4 regions of the Nocardia sp. NPDC050435 genome follow, and region 1 is predicted to be linked to each of the others. Evidence: riboswitches for the same ligand, from Rfam matches in the RefSeq annotation. Region 1 holds a riboswitch; each other region holds the start of a gene.
What was found. A riboswitch is a leader RNA that binds a small molecule or an ion and turns the genes downstream of it on or off. The one in region 1 is predicted to bind cobalamin.
Positions count from the first base shown of each region.

Region 2: linked by a shared signal. The riboswitch ahead of AB0I43_RS40475 (iron ABC transporter permease) and the one ahead of metE (5-methyltetrahydropteroyltriglutamate--homocysteine S-methyltransferase) in region 1 are both predicted to bind cobalamin.
Region 3: linked by a shared signal. The riboswitch ahead of AB0I43_RS27705 (CbtB-domain containing protein) and the one ahead of metE (5-methyltetrahydropteroyltriglutamate--homocysteine S-methyltransferase) in region 1 are both predicted to bind cobalamin.
Region 4: linked by a shared signal. The riboswitch ahead of AB0I43_RS25425 (ABC transporter substrate-binding protein) and the one ahead of metE (5-methyltetrahydropteroyltriglutamate--homocysteine S-methyltransferase) in region 1 are both predicted to bind cobalamin.

Region 1 is NZ_JBFAJW010000001.1:864,611-868,895, reverse strand. It holds gene metE (5-methyltetrahydropteroyltriglutamate--homocysteine S-methyltransferase) at 1-1,301, opposite strand, end outside; cobalamin riboswitch at 1,441-1,661, opposite strand; cobalamin riboswitch at 1,727-1,917, shown strand; gene AB0I43_RS04190 (ABC transporter substrate-binding protein) at 1,932-3,575, shown strand; gene AB0I43_RS04185 (ABC transporter permease) at 3,585-4,285, shown strand, end outside.
Region 2 is NZ_JBFAJW010000023.1:6,944-11,228, reverse strand. It holds gene bioB (biotin synthase BioB) at 1-135, opposite strand, end outside; gene AB0I43_RS40490 (TetR/AcrR family transcriptional regulator C-terminal domain-containing protein) at 282-866, shown strand; gene AB0I43_RS40485 (hypothetical protein) at 1,027-1,677, shown strand; gene AB0I43_RS40480 (alpha/beta hydrolase) at 1,692-2,858, opposite strand; cobalamin riboswitch at 2,990-3,123, shown strand; gene AB0I43_RS40475 (iron ABC transporter permease) at 3,178-4,209, shown strand; gene AB0I43_RS40470 (ABC transporter ATP-binding protein) at 4,271-4,285, shown strand, end outside.
Region 3 is NZ_JBFAJW010000009.1:377,760-382,044, reverse strand. It holds gene AB0I43_RS27725 (SRPBCC domain-containing protein) at 1-119, shown strand, start outside; gene AB0I43_RS27720 (OsmC family peroxiredoxin) at 211-651, shown strand; gene AB0I43_RS27715 (hypothetical protein) at 699-1,196, opposite strand; gene AB0I43_RS27710 (CbtA family protein) at 1,232-2,005, opposite strand; gene AB0I43_RS27705 (CbtB-domain containing protein) at 1,996-2,190, opposite strand; cobalamin riboswitch at 2,219-2,375, opposite strand; gene AB0I43_RS27700 (antibiotic biosynthesis monooxygenase) at 2,444-2,755, opposite strand; gene AB0I43_RS27695 (alpha/beta hydrolase) at 2,864-3,604, shown strand; gene AB0I43_RS27690 (A/G-specific adenine glycosylase) at 3,601-4,285, opposite strand, start outside.
Region 4 is NZ_JBFAJW010000008.1:354,519-358,803, forward strand. It holds gene AB0I43_RS25420 (iron chelate uptake ABC transporter family permease subunit) at 1-636, opposite strand, end outside; gene AB0I43_RS25425 (ABC transporter substrate-binding protein) at 633-1,670, opposite strand; cobalamin riboswitch at 1,699-1,915, opposite strand; gene AB0I43_RS25430 (GAP family protein) at 2,079-2,789, opposite strand; gene AB0I43_RS25435 (hypothetical protein) at 2,993-3,223, opposite strand; gene AB0I43_RS25440 (hypothetical protein) at 3,393-4,205, opposite strand.

The sequences.
Region 1 (4,285 bases):
ATGGTGGTGGTCGGCAGCAACGGCAGGTTCAGTCGTTCCTGTTGCAGCACGCGCCGTTCGTCGGCCGGAGTGCGGCGGCTGGCGTCGGCATCGAGCTCGGCCAGGCGCGCACGCACCGACTCGACCCGCAGACGGGGATCGGCCTTGCGATCGGCGACCGCGGTGCGCGCGATCTCGAGCGCCTCGGCGACCGCGTCCTCGCCGTCGTGCAGGGCGGTGGCCAGCACTCGGACCTCGGCGATCTTCTCCTTGCCGAAGGCCAGCCAGCTGCGCAGGCGCGGATCCAGCTCGGTTTCCGGCTCCAGGCCGTAGGGCGAGTGCAGCAGCGAGCACGAGCTCGACACCGCCACCGTGGCCCCGGCCTCGCGCAGCGCGCGCAGCCGCGGCAGCGCCTGGTCGGGATCCACGCGCCAGACGTTGTAGCCGGGCACGATGCCCGCCACGACCAGCGTGTCGCGCAGCGCGGCGGCGGCCGCGACATCGGCGGACCCGCCCGCCACCAGATCGATGGCGATGCCCTCCACGCCCGACTTCGCCAGCGCCGGAAGCACTTCACCCAGACGTCCGAAGTAGGAGGCGACCAGGATGGCGGGCCGGTTCTGGGCGTCGGCCAAGCGGCGATAGGCGGTGAAGACCGTCGCCTGCTCGGTCTCGGTGAGATCGGTCACCAGCGCGGGCTCGTCCAGCTGCACCCACTCGGCGCCCGCCTCGGCCAGCAGGCCCAGCAACTGCTCGTAGAGCGGCAGCAGATCCGGCAGCCGGTCCAGCAGATCACTGCCGTCCACCGACTTGGCCAGCTTCAGGAACGTGATCGGCCCCACGATCACCGGGCGGGCCGGAACGCCCAGCGCAAGCGCCTCTTTCAACTCGGCCAGCGGCTTCTCGGGATGCAGCGAGAACTCCGTCGCGGCCGAGAGCTCGGGCACCAGGTAGTGGTAGTTCGTGTCGAACCACTTGGTCATTTCCAGGGGCGCGACCTCGGCGGTGCCGCGCGCGGCGGCGAAATAGCGATCCAGCTCGTCGGCGATGCCGCCGACGCGCTCGGGCAGCGCGCCCAGCAGCACGGCCGTGTCGAGGACGTGGTCGTAATAGGAGAAGGTGCCCACCGGCACCGAGTCGAGTCCGGCGTCGCGGACGGCGGTGAGTTGCGCGGTGCGCAGGGTGCGGGCGACCTCGTGCAGGGCGGCGGCATCGGAGCGCCCGGCCCAGTAGGCCTCGATCGCACGCTTGAGTTCCCGGTTGGGCCCGATGCGCGGCAGTCCGAGCACCGTGGCGGTGAAGGTGTTGCGGGGGTTCGACATTGGTGAACTCCAGAGTTCGGCTACGGAAAGAGCCGCCACCCATTACGAGCGCACGCTGACGGAGCCCACTAAGCATCGTTCCCGTGCCCGGGTCCACTCGGCGTGCCACCCAATCCACGAGGCGACGACCGCCGGATACGGCGTATCCGGCACAACGGGCAGGTCTTCGGACTCGTGGGCATCGACCCTCGAACGGGTCGGCCTCGGGCTCGGGGCCCGGGGCTGGTCCTACCGACCGTCGCTTCCCAGGCATCGCGTACTCGCGCCCAGTGCGGGTGACGGCTGTCGTTCCCACTTACCGCTGCGGGACAGTCCCGGATTCTCACCGGGTTCCCTCTCACCCGCGCCTGTGCGAACACAAGCCCGGGCTTCGACGCCTCGGGTGGATCAGGGGCTCCTCGACTCCACCTCCGGCGAACCAGCTGCCAGATGAATATAGCTGGCCCCGGCTGCTAGGTTCACTCCCGCAGGGAACACCGGTGCGAATCCGGGGCTGTCCCGCAACTGTGACCGAGGAGCGAACCTTCATCCATGGCCACGACCTTCCTGGGTTGGAAGGCCGAAGGCGAGCGTCGATCCGGGAGCCAGGATACCTGCGCCACTTCAGGATCGAGCTTCACGAGGATGAGAATGCGAGTGCTCACTCGCCGCCGGCCCAGCGCCGCGCGGCTACCCGGCCACGCTCCGGAACGACGTCGTCGGTCCCGGGTCGCGGCCACCCTGGCAGGGCTGCTCGCAGTCGCCATGGTGTTCACCGGCTGTGCGTCCGACGACGGCGGCGCGGCGGCTTCGGCTCGCGCGCTGCGCGCCGCCGGCGACGGCACGCTGACGATCTACAACTCCTACAAGATCGCCGGACTGGACCCGATCGGCACCGGCACCAACTGGCTCTTCGACTGGGGAGTCGCGGAGAACCTGCTGCAGATCACCGAATCCGGCGAGGTCGCGCCGTGGCTGGCGGAATCGGTCACCCGCGACGGCGACACCCGCTGGGTGGTGCGCTTGCGCCCCGGCGTGACCTTCCAGAACGGCAAGCCGGTCGACGCCCCCGCCGTGGCCGCGGCCCTGACCAGGCAGATCGCGCGCTCGGCCGCGGCCCGGGTGTATCTGGACGCGGCCACGACGGTGGTCGCGGACGGCGACAAGGTCGTGCTGACCACACCCACCCCGAACGCGATGGTGCCCGCGGCGCTCGCCGCGCGGGACAACTCGCTGCAGATCTACGACGTCGCGGCCATGGAGGCCGCCGGCGGTGATTCGGCGAAGATCGTCGGCGCGGGCGCGTACTCGGGCCCGTACGCGATCACCGCGTGGACCCCGGAGAACCTGGTGCTCGCCCCCTACAGCAAGCACTGGGAGGGCACTCCGCCACTGAAGGGGATCACGGTCCGGGTGGTGCCCGACGAGCAGGCCCGCCTGGCCGGTGTGCGCAGCGGCGAGGCCGACATGGCGTTCTATCCCTCCACCTCGGCCAAGCTGGAGTTGCAGGGTGACAAGGACATGCACGTGCTGTCCTCGGAGCAGGCGTTGCAGTCGCTGCTGGTGGAGATGAACCTGAAGGCGGGCATCTTCACCGACACCGCGGTGCGCAAGGCGTTCACGGCCGCGATCGACTATCGGGCCATCGCCGCCGATGTCGGCAACGGCCAGTTCGCGGCCGCCACCGGTCTGTATCCGCCGTCGATGTCGTTCGCGGCCGACAACCAGGTGCACGATCTCGACGCCGCCAAGCGCGCGCTCGACGCGGCGGGCTGGGTGCCGGGCAGCGACGGCATCCGCGCCAAGGACGGCCGGAAACTGGTGGTGCGCTTCGTGACCCAGGCCCAGGGCCCGGAGACCAACGATGTCGCGATCGCGGTGCAGGACCAGGTGGCACGCGCCGGATTCGAGCTGCGCATCGACAACGCCGAGGATTCCGCGGCGGTGAAGAAGGACCCCGGCGCGTGGGACTCGTCGGTGGCGCTGAGCGGTTCGCTCTCCGGCACCGCCGACCCCATCCAGCCGTATCTGGTGCGCTGGACCACCGGCGGCTCCGCGAACGCCCAAGGCGTGGCGAACCCGGAAATCGACGCCATCGGCGCGCAACTGCGCGGCGAGTTCGACACCGCGCGCCGGGACGCGCTGCTGCGCCGGGCGCAGGAGATCCTGGTCCGGGACCAGGCCTATGTGGTGGCGGGCACGTTCAAGTACTTCACCGTGGTCACCGGTCCGGAGTGGGCCGACTATCGGGTGTCGAACGTGCGCCGGCATCTCACCAGCCGCACCGGCGCGTAACGCGTTTCGATGCGAGTTCTCGTCCCGGCCCGGCGCCGGGCGGTCGAGGCGTTGCTCACCCTGCTCGGCGCGAGCGTCCTGATCTGGGCGCTGCTGCCGCTGGCCCCGGGCGATCCCGCGCGCATGATCCTCGTCGCGCAGGGCGTTCCGGAGCCCACGCCCGAGCAGATCGGCGCGCTCGAGCGGGAGCTGCACCTGGATCGGCCGGTGCTCACGCAGTACGCGCACTGGCTGTGGGGTGTGCTGCGCGGCGACTTCGGGCTGTCGTTCGGGTCGGGGCGACCGGTGTCCGGTGAGTTCGCCGAGCGGCTGCCGGCGACGCTGCTCCTGGCGGCGGCAGCCCTGCTGCTGGCGTTGCTGCTCTCGGTGACGCTCGGTGTGCTCGCGGCCCGGTATCCGCGGCGCTGGCCGGATCACGGCACCCGGTGGGTGGCGCTGGTGTTCGCGTCGGTGCCCGGATTCGTGGTGGCGCTGGTGCTGATCCAGGTGCTCGTCGTGGGGCTGGGCTGGGGCAAGGCGGCCCTCGACGGCACCTGGCGGCAGGTGTGGCTGCCCGCGGTGTGCCTGGCGGTCGGACTGTCCGACAGCTGGTCCCGGCTGCTGCGGGCCACTCTGCTCGAATTCCTGGAATCACCCACCGCGGCGGTGCTGCGCGCTCGCGGCGCCTCGCGGTGGCGGATCCTGTGGCGGCACGGGCTGCCCAACAGCGC
Region 2 (4,285 bases), on a different contig from region 1:
CAGGTCTTCCAGCTGATCGTCGCCGAGGCGGAGCACCTCGAGGGTCTGCTCCTGCGTCAGGCCGACACCGCGCTCGAGCACCTGCTCGCGGGCGATCGACAGAATTCCCGGTGTGGCAGCCGACGAAGTCGGCAGGGTGGGTGAACCGGTATCTACGGGTGCCTGGGTCACGTCACGAAGTCCCTTCGACAGGCTGTGCACGAGGTCCCCGTGCAACTTGAACGGTGTTCAGGCTAGGGTAGGTTCGAGAGTGAGTCAAAACACGTGTGAAGGGAATCGGCGTGCAACTGCATCGGGCGGACGTGGTCGACGGAGCGATCGCCATCCTGGACCAGTACGGCCTGGCCGACCTCACGATGCGCCGCCTCGCCGGCTCGCTGCAGGTGCAGCCCGGCGCGCTGTACTGGCACTTCCCCAACAAGCAGGCCCTGCTCGGCGCCGTCGCCGACAAGATCCTCGCGCCGATGGAAGATCCGATCCGGGCCGACGAATGGTCCGGCCAGGTCAGCGAATTGGCGCACCGCCTGCGCGACTGCCTGCTCGCCTACCGCGACGGCGCCGAACTCGTCTCGGCCACCTACGCCTCCCGCCTGACCACCAGCAAGGGCCGGGAACGCTTCGTCAGCGCCGCGATTCGCGCGGGCATGCCCCGCGAGGAAGCCGAGCTCACCGCCTTCACGCTGCTGTACTACGTGCTCGGGCACACCGTCGACGAGCAGTCGCGGATGCAGATGGATTCGGTGGGCGCGCTGCCGGAGGGGGCGACGCCGCTGGACGAGAACGCGGACCCCACCGCGCGTTTCGATTTCGGGTTGCAGTTGTTCGTGGCCGGGGTGCGGCATCTGCTGGGCACGCGGGTGCGCTGAAAGCTGTTGACCCGAGGCCGCTCCCGGTGAAGGAGCGGCTCAACTCCCGGTAAATCCTGTCGGCGCGCGGTGACCGTTCCGGGCCGATCATGGTTGAATCGCGATGGCCCCGGGGGGCCTATGTCCGTATTTCAGCCAAGATTGGATTCGCGGGACTCGCATGAACGCACCACAACCACCCAATCCGTACAACCAGCCGGGCGGGTGGCAGCAGCCGCAGCAGCCCTACGGCGGCCAGCCCTACGGCGGTCAACCACCCTACGGCGGCCAGCAACCCTACGGCGCGCCTCAGCAATACGGCGCGCCTCAGCAATACGGTCGCCCGCCCGGCCCCGGGCAGCCGCCCTACGGCCAGCAGTACCCGCCGCCGCCCCGCAACGGCGGCAACAAGACGCTGCCGCTGCTCCTCGGCGGCGGCGCGGTGCTGGTCATCATCGTGATCGTGGGGGCGTTCTTCCTGTTCTCCGGCGAAGACGGCGGTATCGGCGGCTCGTCCAAGACGCCGCGCGAGGTCGCCGAGGCGTGGGTCAACGGCACCGGCGACAAGAAGAGCCTGGTCTGCAAATCCGATCTGGCCAAGCTGGACAGTGTGAAGACCACCGGCGTCGTGCCCACCAAGGCGCCCAACATCGATGCGAAGAGCACGCTGAAGAGCGTCGACGTCGCCAGCGGCGCGAGCAGCGGCAGCTTCACCACCGAGATCAGCGTGAAGGTCGCCGGCAAGACCACCGCCCAGACCTTCACCTACAAACTGGTGCAGGAAAGCGGTGACTGGAAGGTCTGCGGGCTGACCGAGGCACTGCTCAAGTAGGACAGGCGCTTTCACTAACCGGGCGCGGCCACGGTCGCGGGCTGGCGGATCTGCTGCTGGAACCGCTGGAGGAACGGCAGCACCTGGTCGGTGATGACCCGGTTGTATTCGGTCGGGCGCTGGATCGGGTTGGCGTGGCCGGTGTCGCGGGGGAAGGCCACCAGCAGTGTGCCGTCGACGCCGCCGGCGAGGTCGATCAGGACCTGGTGGGAGTACTCGACGTCGACGACCCGGTCGCGCCCGGCCTCGCGCGGGCGGAGAAAGACGACGGCGGGGCGGAGTTTGCCGGGGACGGGGCGGGCGAGGGCGCGCAGGTCGTTGCCCGCGCCGCCCGCGACGATCGCCAGGAACTGCGACTCGATCAGCCCGTTGCTGGCGGCGTCGGGGTTGAAGATCTTGTCGTGCAGCACCCGTTCGGCGGCGTCCCGGAGTTCGGGCATCCGGATTCCCGGGTCGCCGTAGAGACCGCGGTCGACGAATTCGCCGCGCCGGGCATACATCTCGACGATGAACCGCAGGGCGCGGCTTTCGCGGGCGCCGGGTAGCCAGCCCATCCAGCGCACCATGTCCTCGCCGCGGCCCCGGCTTTCCTCGCGGACGGCGTTCAGGTCGACGGGTGTGCAGTCCAGGAGCACGCCGACCAGCCGGCGATCGCTTTCGGTGTGGATGTGGCGGGCCACCTCGAGCGCGATCACTCCGCCCATGCTGTGCCCGACCAGGACGACGTTCTCCACCCCCGACATCAGGGCGGCGCGGACGATGAGGTCCGCGATGACCTTGGTGTCGATACCGCGATTGTCGTATTTGATCGCCCACACCACGCCGAGCCGGGACAGCGACGGCAGCGCTTCGGCGGTGTCGCTCGCGTTGAGGTTGCCGAGCCCGACGAGGTCGACCACGACGGTGTCCCAGTTCTGCTGTTCGCCGGGGGTGGCGACGGGCAGGATCGCCGGTTCGGTGCGGGCCAGGCGGGCTCGCTCCGGCGCGACATCGTGGGTCCAGTACTGGGCGAACGCGACGAGTACCGCGATGAGCACAACTGAGAGCCTGACCAGCGTCACCCTGGTGCGGCGCAGCGTCGTCCAGTCGGCGCCGAGGCGGGTGTCCCGCCAGCGGGCCCGGCGTCGCGCGTCGTCGTAGTCGGTGACGGTGGACGGGTGCCGATCGTCCAACAGCGACATCACTCCACTGTGTCTGCGAAATGGATGGTCCGCCATCGGACTTACCGGTCTGCCCCGAGATAAACCTTCGCTAAGCGAAGGACTTCGCTGCATGCCTGGTCACAGCGTTGCCGAGACCGGCACAGTGGACGAACGGAACAGACCGGTATGGTTCACACCGTCATTTCCGGCGAGTGCGGGAATCCGGTGAGAACCCGGAACGGTCGCGCCACTGTGATCGCCCCAGCGGGCGAGAGTCAGACCTCCCTCGCCGGGACGAACTCCGGAAAGGCCGCGACTTGCCTGCTGAGGAAGCACTACCCGCGTGGACGCGCGCCTGATGGTCCGTGTCCGAAGCGCGGTCGCCCTGCCGGCGCTCGCGGCGCTGCTGGTGTGCGCGATGATCCTGGCCACCGGGTTCGGCGCCGAGACGCTGCCGGTCTCCGCGGTCGTCGACGTGCTGCGGCACCGGTTGTTCGGCGGCGTCACCCCGGATCTGGGCCTGGACACCATCGTCTGGCAGTTGCGGGTACCGCGCACCGTGCTGGCCGCGGTGGTCGGCGCGGGCTTGGCGCTGGCCGGGGCGGCCATGCAGACGCTGGTCCGGAACCCGCTGGCCGATCCCTATCTGCTCGGGGTGTCCTCGGGCGCGGGCGTCGGGGCGGCGGCGGTCATCACCTCCGGACTGTTCGCGGGCGCCGGAATCTGGGCGCTGTCGGCGGGCGCGCTGGCGGGCGCGTTCGCCGCGGCGGCCATGGTTTTCGTCATCGCGGTCGCCCAGGGCGGGTTGACGCCGATGCGACTGGTTCTGACCGGGACCGTGCTCGCGTCCGCGTTCGCCGCGTTCAGCAGCTACCTGGTCTTTCGCAGCAAGGATCCCGCGGCCGCGCAGTCGGTGCTGTTCTGGCTGCTGGGCAGTCTCGCGGGCGCGGACTGGACGAAGCTCGGCCTGCCGCTCGCGGTGGTGGCGCTCAGCGGTGCGGCGCTCTGCGCGCTCAGCGGCTGGCTGGACGCGCTGGCCTTCGGGGCCGACACCGCCGCCGCCATCGGCGTTCCGGTCAAGCAGTTGCGGATCGCGCTGTTCGTGCTGCTCGCGGTGCTGGTGGGTGTGCTCGTCGCGGTCTCCGGCGGGATCGGGTTCGTCGGGCTGGTCATTCCGCACGCGGCGCGTCTCGTCGTCGGTCCGCGTCATCGCAACCTCCTGCCGGCCAGCGCGCTGTGCGGGGCGCTGTTCCTGGTGGTCGCCGACGCCGCGACGCGTGCGATCGGCCGCCCGACCGAGATCCCGGTCGGGGTACTGACCGGGCTCATCGGCGCGCCGGCATTCCTGCTGCTGCTCGGCCGCCGCCGCTACCACTTCGGAGAGTCATGAACCGCGGTCACCGTTCTCCGCCGGGCAATCCCGGGCCAGCTCGCTCCGGGCAGGTCACAGCGTGACCGATCCGGAG
Region 3 (4,285 bases), on a different contig from region 1:
CGCGCGGTATCCGACTTCGCCTGCGGCACTCCGGTTTTCCGAACGAGGCCGCGCTCGAGCGGCACCGGGCGGCGTGGCCGGCGGTGCTGGAGCAACTGGACCGTCGCACCGCGCCGTGAGCCGCGCACCGCGTTGTGCGACATCGCCGCGCGGGCCGATCGCGGCGAGTAGTTTCGTTGCGACGGATCGAATCTTCTCGAAAGGACCGTGATGCCAACACGTACCGCGCGCACCGCCTGGACCGGCGGCCTGCAGGACGGCTCCGGGCAGGTCGACCTGGCCAGCTCCGGCGTCGGCAAGTTCGACGTGTCGTTCCCCAAGCGCTCGGCCGACGATGCCGACGGCACGACCAGCCCCGAAGAGCTGATCGCCGCGGCGCATTCGTCCTGCTTCGCGATGGCGCTCTCGGCGCAGATCGCCAACGCGGGCGGCACCCCCGAAAGCCTGGACGTGACCGCCGATGTCACCCTGGGCCCGGACGCCGCGGGCGGCTTCCGGATCAGCGACATCAAACTGACCGTGCGCGGGCGGGTCTCGGGCCTGGACGCCGCCGGGTTCGCCGCCGCAGCGGCCGCCGCCAAGGCGGGCTGCCCGGTGAGCAAGGCGCTGGCGGGCGTCGACAACATCTCGCTCGACGCGGCCCTGGCGTAGCCACGGGCGGGGTTCCGCGCGGGCCGGTGGCGCGCGCGGAACCCTTGTCAGGCCCGGAAATAAGGCCGCGCGGTGCGGTGGTACATCGCGGGAATCGCGACCAGCACCGCCGCCACGTGCAGGACGCGGAAAGTCGCGATGCCCACGCCGCTCGCCGTGATCCCCTCGACCAGATCGGCCGCCTCGTCGGCGGCGAGCACGGCGCGGATCGGTTCCACCAGCAGCGAGGCCAAGCCGAGCACGCCGATCCCGGCGGTCAGCGCGACGCGGGCCCAGCGGTCGCCGTAGGTCATCCGGATCGCGACCGCCAGCACCACCAGGTAGAGCACGCCGCGCAGGGCAAGGCCGACCGCCAGGTCGCCCAGATCGACCTCGGAACGCTCCAGCAGCAGCGCCGCCTGCGCGAGGGCCTCGGCGACGCCGGCCAGCAGGGCGACGACGAGCGCACCGAAGGCCAGCGCCACCGCGCGCGGGGCCCGCGCGGGCGCGCGCAGCGGCGCGAGCGAAAGATTTTCGGGCCAGAGCGAAAAGGCAGTGCCGGTCATGTCACCGACACTGCCTTTCACCGTGTGAACGGGAATCACCCCGCCGTAGCAACCTCTTCCCGTACGGGAGAGCTAGAGCGCGTGGCGAATTCGGTCAGCGCGGCGAAAACCAGGCCCAAGCAGGCCCACAGGGTCGCGGACACCGCGAGCGAGGACACTCGGAACTGCCACAGCAGACTCGGCGGGAAGTCGGCCTTGACCTCGTCGACGCCGGGCAGCGCGATGTACCCGATGGCCACGATCAGCACGAACGCCGCGACGCCGCCGATCAGCCGGACGCTGTTCAGCTGCGTGCGCAGCAGTTTGTAGACGAAGGCGCCCGCGCCGACCGCGACCAGGCCGAGGACGACGGCCGCCACCCACAGCCAGGTGCGGTCGTTGATCGTCTCCGGGTCGCCCACCGCGGGTGGGTTCGCCGGATATTTGAAGAACGGCACCGCGACGATCGCGGCCCAGCCGCCGAGTGCCAGCGCGATCGCGAAGACAGGTCCGGCCAGTGCTGTGTGCCGCCGCGCGAAGTGGGCGACCGCGCCGAAGATCGCGCCGAGCGCGAGCCCGGCCAGACCGAGCGCGAGGAACTGCCCGGCCTTCTGACCGGTGCGGCTCACCAGGGGCTCTTCCTCGTCACCGTGCGAATGCCCGCCCGCGGCCGGGTTTTCCGCCGCCGCGGCGGCCTCCTCGATCGCGATGGCCGCCTCGATCTTCGGCTCACCGACGAAGTAGCCCACCGTGGCGGCCAGCAGGCCGGCGATCAGACCGGCCAGCAGGCCGCGCAGGAGCAGAGCTTTCAGGGAACCGGTCAGTGGCACGGAAGCCCCAGCAGGTGGCGTCCGTCGTGCATCAGCTCATGCATGAACATCCCGCTGCGCGAGATGGCCCCCTGGTCGAACCCGACCAGGTAGAGCGTGAGCAGTGCGAGCAGAACGACACCCACCGTGACGAGCACGGTTGCCAGCGAATCGGTGGCGCGGGCGGGGGTATGCGCGATGGCCATGAGTTCCTCCTACGGGATACGCGTCCCGGGTGGTCCGTGCGATGGGTGCCGGTGTCTGGCTTCCCGGCACCTGGGCACACCCGGTGCGTGGATCACAGTGGCGCGACCGCTCCGGCTTCACACCGGATTACCGCATCACCCTCGCGTCTGTCTCTCGAAGAGTGACAGGCGTGGGCAGGTGCCGTCAACACGCGTATCCGCTATCTGGGAATGCCCGGCGCGCCGCAGCGTGCCGGGCATTTCGCCGAGGCACTCAGGACTTGGGGGAGACGTCCATGACGACTTCGAACTCCAGCAGCGCGGCCCCGGTCGACACCGGCTTCTGGTCACCGCTGCCCGCGTGCGCGGCCCGCGCCGGCCCGTCGCGCCAAGCGGCGAAGGAGTCTTCGGAATCCCACTGGGTCACCACGAAGTACCGGTTGTCGCCGGCGACCGGGCGCAGCAACTGGAATCCGAGGAACCCCGGCGACCCTTCCACCGCGTGCGCGCGGTGGGCGAACCGCTTCTCCAACTCGGGGCCCGCGCCCTCCGGAACCTCGATCGCGTTGATCTTCACAACAGCCATGAGGCGAGTCTATTTGCGGCGTGCGCCCAGCGCCCGGAGACGGTGGCGCAGCGGGACCACGGAGGGCGTAGCGAGCGCCGCGGATTCGGATAATGCAGAATCTGGGCGGTGTTGTACGACGAAGGCGGAGCCGGGACGCCGATCCTGCTGCTACATGGCTTGATGGGCAGTGCGCGCACCTGGGGCGATCACCTGGATTGGCTGCGCGGATACGGGCACGTCTACACCTTCGACGCGGCCGGGCACGGCCGGCCCGCGCCGGAGGAGTTGACCACGGAGGCCTTCGTCACCGACCTCACCGCCGCCACCGTGAGCATCGCCGAACCGATGGTGGTGATCGGGCACTCGATGGGCGGGCTGCACGGCTGGGTCTTCGCCGCCCAGCATCCCGAGCGGGTCCGCGCGCTCGTCGTGGAGGACATCGCGCCGGATTTCCAGGGCCGCACCGCCGCGGACTGGGCCGCCATGATCGAAGCGTGGCCGCAGCCGTTCCCGGACGCCGACGCGGTGCTGGATTTCTTCGGACCGGTCGCCGGTCGCTATTTCCTGAACTCCTTCGAGCACGGCCCCGACGGTTACCGATTACACGGCTCGGTCGCCACCTTCCGCGATATCTCCGAGGAGTGGGGCGGCCGGGACTTCTGGACCGAATGGCGCGCGGTGCGCGCGCCCGTCCTGCTCGTCGAGGGCGAGCACACCATCACCCCGCCGGGCCAGATGCGCGAAATGGCCGCGCGCAACCCGAATGCCGAATACCGGCTGATCCCCGACGCCGGGCACCTGGTGCACGACGATCAGCCCGAGGCGTACCGCGTGGCAGTCGAGGCATTCCTGCAGCGCGTGCTCTAACCCTCGCCCGCCAGCGCGAACAGCCCGTCCGCGGTCTGCTCGATCAGTCCGTCGACCAGCAGCGAGTCCAATGCGCGGTCGCGCTGACCGGGATCGCGGGTCCAGGCCAGGTCCAGGCGCACCCGCTCGACCGGGCCGGTGGCGGCGCGCAGCACGTCCAGCAGCCGGCCGCGCGCCTGGCGGTCGGTGCCCTCGTATTTCTGCACCCGGCGCACGAAATCCGAGGCGGGCCGCCCGGCTTCGACCCAGGCGCAGCGCGGCAGCGGGCAATTCGCGCACTGCGGATTGCGTGCCGTGCACACGGTCGCGCCGAGTTCCATCAGCGCGGCGGAGAATTTCGCGGCCCGGTCCACGGCCAGGGGCAGCAACGCCTCGGTTTCCGGCAGATCCCGGGACGACGGATTGCCGGCCTCGGCCCGCCCGTGCACCGCCCGCGCCACCACGCGACGAACATTGGTGTCCACCACCGGAACCCGCTGCCCGTAGGCGAAGCAGGCGACCGCGCGCGCGGTGTAGGCGCCGATGCCGGGCAGCCCGAGCAGCACGTCGACCTCGGCCGGCACTTCGTCGCCGTGCTCGTCGGCCAGCACCCGCGCGCACTCGTGCAGGCGCAGCGCCCGGCGCGGATAGCCGAGCTTGCCCCACGCGCGCAGCACCTCGGCCTGCGAGGACGCCGCCATG
Region 4 (4,285 bases), on a different contig from region 1:
ACGAGCCACCAGCAACGCCAGCACCGCGCCGAGTGTGATGAAAGGTGTGATGCCCCAGACGGATTCGATGTCGGCGCGGGTCAACGACCCGACCACCCAGAACCGGAAGTTCTCGAATTTGGTCCGATCCAGCAGCGTGATCGCGGTGGTGATCGAGCCGCACAGCGCGGCGAACGCGGCACCCGCCAGTGCGAGCTTCACCGGTGTCGCACCGCCGAAACCCAGCGAGCCCAGCGTGTAGACGAAGACGGCGGCCACCGCGGCGCCGAGGAAGGCGAACCAGACATAGCCGGTCGGCGTCGCCACGCCCAACCCGCCCATGGCGAGCACGATGGCCAGCGAGGCGCCCGAGTTGATCCCGAGCAGCCCGGGTCCGGCGAGCGGATTGCGGGTCAACCCCTGCATCACCGCGCCCGCCAGCGCGAACGCCAAGCCGGCCAGGACACCGGCGACAGTGCGTGGCAGCCGGATGTAGCGCACGATCCGATCGGTGTCGGCACCGGTGAAGTCGACGAACGCCGCGATCGCCTGGCCCGGAGACAGGGCGTGGGCACCGATCAGGATCGAAGCGGCGCAGGCCACGGCGAGCGCGGCACCGGCAACGAGCAAACCGGTGCCGTGACGGGCGCGGGTCACCGTCCGAACAGGTCAGGATGGATCAACTCGGCGACCAGTTCGGTCGCGTGGGCGATCCGGACGCCGGCGGCCCGGTCCGCGAACAAGAACGGGTGCACTTTCCCCGTCCGGACGGCGGTCGAGTTCGCGAAGGCCGGATTGCCGACGATCCGGTCCACCTGCGGTTGCGCATCAGCGCGGGTAAAGGACGCGTCGCAGCACTGACTGGTCAGGATGATGTCGGGATCGCGGGCGATGAGCTCTTCCGCACCGATCGGCACATTGCGCCGCACGGTGAGGTCGGCGAAGGCGTTCACACCGCCTGCCGCTTCGATGATCTGGGTGATGAAGTCGAGCCCGCCGGCCACCTGATAGGACCCGTCGTCCTTGGGCGTGACGACGGCGACCCGGGGCCGCTGCGCGGTACCTACGGTCGCGCGCACCCTCTCGATCCGCGCGCTCAACTGAGCGACCACGTCGTCCGCGCGGTCGGGCACACCCCAGAGCGCGCCGAGGTCGCGCAGGTCGGCGTAGACGTTGTCGAACCGTACGGTCTTCGGGTCGATCGCCTCGTCGGCCAGACCGTCGGCGCTCGGGCACAGCGGGCTCAACACCCAGGTCCGCACCCCGAGGCTGTTGAGGCTTGCGCGGGTGCCCACGCTCTGTTGCGCCGACTTGGCGAACACTCCGTTGAATCCGGACAGCACGAAGTCCGGGTTCTGTGCCAGCAGCTCATCGCGACTGGGCAGCTTCTCGACATAGACCGACTTCGCCTGCGCGTCCTGGTATTCGGGCAGCACGGTGGAGTCGAGGAACGCGGTACCGACAAGCCGATCGGTGACACCGAGCGCGTGCGCGATCTCGATCGCGGGCTGGTACGCGGCGTAGATCCGCTGCGGCGATTCAGGAACGATGACGTCGATGCCACAATTCGCGCGCGTCACGGCGTTCGCACCGTTCGCCGCTTGTCCGGGTTGCGCACCGCAACCGGCGATGACGGTCGCGCACGCGATCAGCGCGACGCCGCGTAGGCGCGCGAAAACAGACGGAGTCAAGATGACGGCCTTCCAGGTCCTCGTGGAATGGGTACTGCGTGGCCGTGGCCGGTCTCCTGGCTGACGGGATGTGTGCGCGGCGGATCTACCTTCCCAGGGCGCTGTGCCCCAGTGGCTCCGGACGACGGTCACTCGCCCGGGACGATCTGTCGCTCCCGATCACAGTGGCGAGGGCCGCACCGGTTTCACACCGATTTCCCGAACACCACGGCTGGCGGGACTGTACCAAGATCACACCCGAGGTCGGACGACCGCACTGGGAATGCGGAGAATGCGGATACATCTACTCCCACCATCAGAAGCACTCGAAGAGGTGGTGCGTTGACCGCCTGAGCCCGCACCGACTCGCGGATATTCAGGGTCGGCAGTCCTGGTTTCCGGGCCAGAAGATGGACGGATCATGTCGGTTCAGGCCGGGTCGAAGGCCAGGGCGATCGCGGCATTGAGCGTGAGGCCGATACCGATACCGCCCACGGTCCATCCGAGGGCTTTGGCGCTGTTGCGGCTCAGCCATTCGTTGATTCGTTGCAGGAGGGGATCGACCCGTTGGTGCGCGGCGAAGCGGGCCAGGGCCAAGGCGAGGGCGGGCAGGGTCATGACGATGCAGTAGGCGGCGAGCGTGATTCCGATCAGGTGCCAGGCGAGATCGGCGTTGGCAAGCAGGCTGACCGCGGCGAGGTAAGGCAGCATGGTGGCGACTTCCAGCGCGGCCGCGACGAGCGCGAGTTTCATGAGGCCGGCCGAGCTGCCGGTACCCGACATGGTCCTGGACCGCCAGAGTTGGATCTTGCCGGGGTTGCCGGCGCGCTGTGCGGCTCTGGCCTCGAGCCGATAGCTCAGCGCGATGAGGAGTGCGCCGAGGATCAGTTGCGCGATCCGGAGCGGTACCGGCGGGATGTCGATGCTCCGCACTGCGGTCAGCGCTGTGTCAGCGCCGAGCACCAGCAGGATGCCGACTCCGAGGTAGAAGGTCGCGATCGTTGTGAGGTAGACCGCGATTCGCCCGGCTCGCAGCCGTCCTGGCGCCAGCAGCAGCCAGATCGGGATCAGCAGTGTGCCGAAACTGGTGCTGTCGACGAGTGCCAGGGCGATCAACGCGACAGCTAGGGTGACAGTCATCGGTTCCTCTCGGTTCGATATCTGTCCCCATCGTCGTGCAGCCGATCTTGTCTCCCGGTCCTCCTTTGGGAGGACCGGGGGTCGCATATCCGCTGCGGCTCATACGAGTTCACCGTTCGAGGGCGCGCTTCAGAGCAGTCGGCCCGAGTGCAGGCTTCTGTCGCGAGCCGCGCGTTTGAAGCGATCCGCCGGGGGCGGGATCGTCAGCTCTTCGCGGAACCGCTACCGAGGAGAACTTGCAGCGGGCTGGGGCATCCGTGTCGCAGGCCTTCCAAGGATTCCATGCACGCCTGGTACTCGCCGCTGGCGCTGGATGAGCCGGAGCCGACCGGAGCCGCGGTTTCGCTCGGCGTGACGTTGTCGGCGTTGGCGGTGGCGTTCGGCGCCAACGCCAGGGCACCGGCGAGGACGGCGGTGGCGAATGATCGTTTCATCAAAGTTCCCTTGCTTTGGCATTCTCGGATTGGCGGCAGCGCCGATGACGCTATGCCGGAGCATCTGGCGCGCACAGCCCCTCGTTTCCAGGCCCCTGGTAGTCGGGGGGGTAGCCATCTCGAGTATCTGAGTTCCGGGCTGGCGCCACCGCCCCTGACCGCGGAGCCTTCAGCGACCGTAAGGCTTGCCCTCGAACCCGTGGGTGCTCATATCGTGGGCGTCGCGCAGATACGCATTGGTCGCCGGGTCGAGCCCGGCCAGGTAGGCATCCACGAGCTCCTGCGCCGCTTCCTGCGTCGTCCAGATGAAAGCCGGCCAGAAGAACTCCGGAGGCACGGGCTTCCAAATCAGCTGGGAGTCTTCGTCCTCCGGATCGTCATCGGCGAGGGCATACTGCGTCTCGGCCTTTTCGATGGCCTGGCTCAGCCATGTCGAAAACCCGGTGTGCGACCCCATCACCTGGCGGGCCAGCAGCATCAGCGACATGCATTCGCTCTGCAAATCTTCGCCGGAGACGGCCGAACCGTAAATCCAGAAAAGCAAAGTCCGGCAGACCCACAGCGGCTCCTCGGCTTTCGGCGGCGCCTGCCCGCTGAACTCCGGAGGATCGGTGAGACGTGCGTAGTGCAAGTCCGCGCACAATGCCCACACGGCCTCGATGCGCTGGCGGGCGTCTCGCACATCCGCGGCCGGCGCCACGCCGTCCACGCGCGCCACAACCCACTGTGCGGCAGCTATCGCGAGGCCGAAAATCGCCTCGTCCCGCAGCATGCCGAGCTGGTCCGCCAATCCTGTGTCGCGTTCGTCATCGTCGTCGAGCAACGTATTCCGAATCGACTCATCCCATTCGAAGTCGAAAGGCAGGCGCGACAGCGACATCTCTTCCGGAAAGCCCTCGGTCGCTCGATCAGCGGCAACCCCGAACGGACCGTGGACAGCCATCGGATCGGATGGTGGAACGCGCGAGAGGTGTTCAGGCATCAATGGTTCCCTGTCGCTTGCGATCCGGCGGAGAGGCAATCGCCGAGCGCTCATGGTCCACGACGAACTGGCCCCACTCC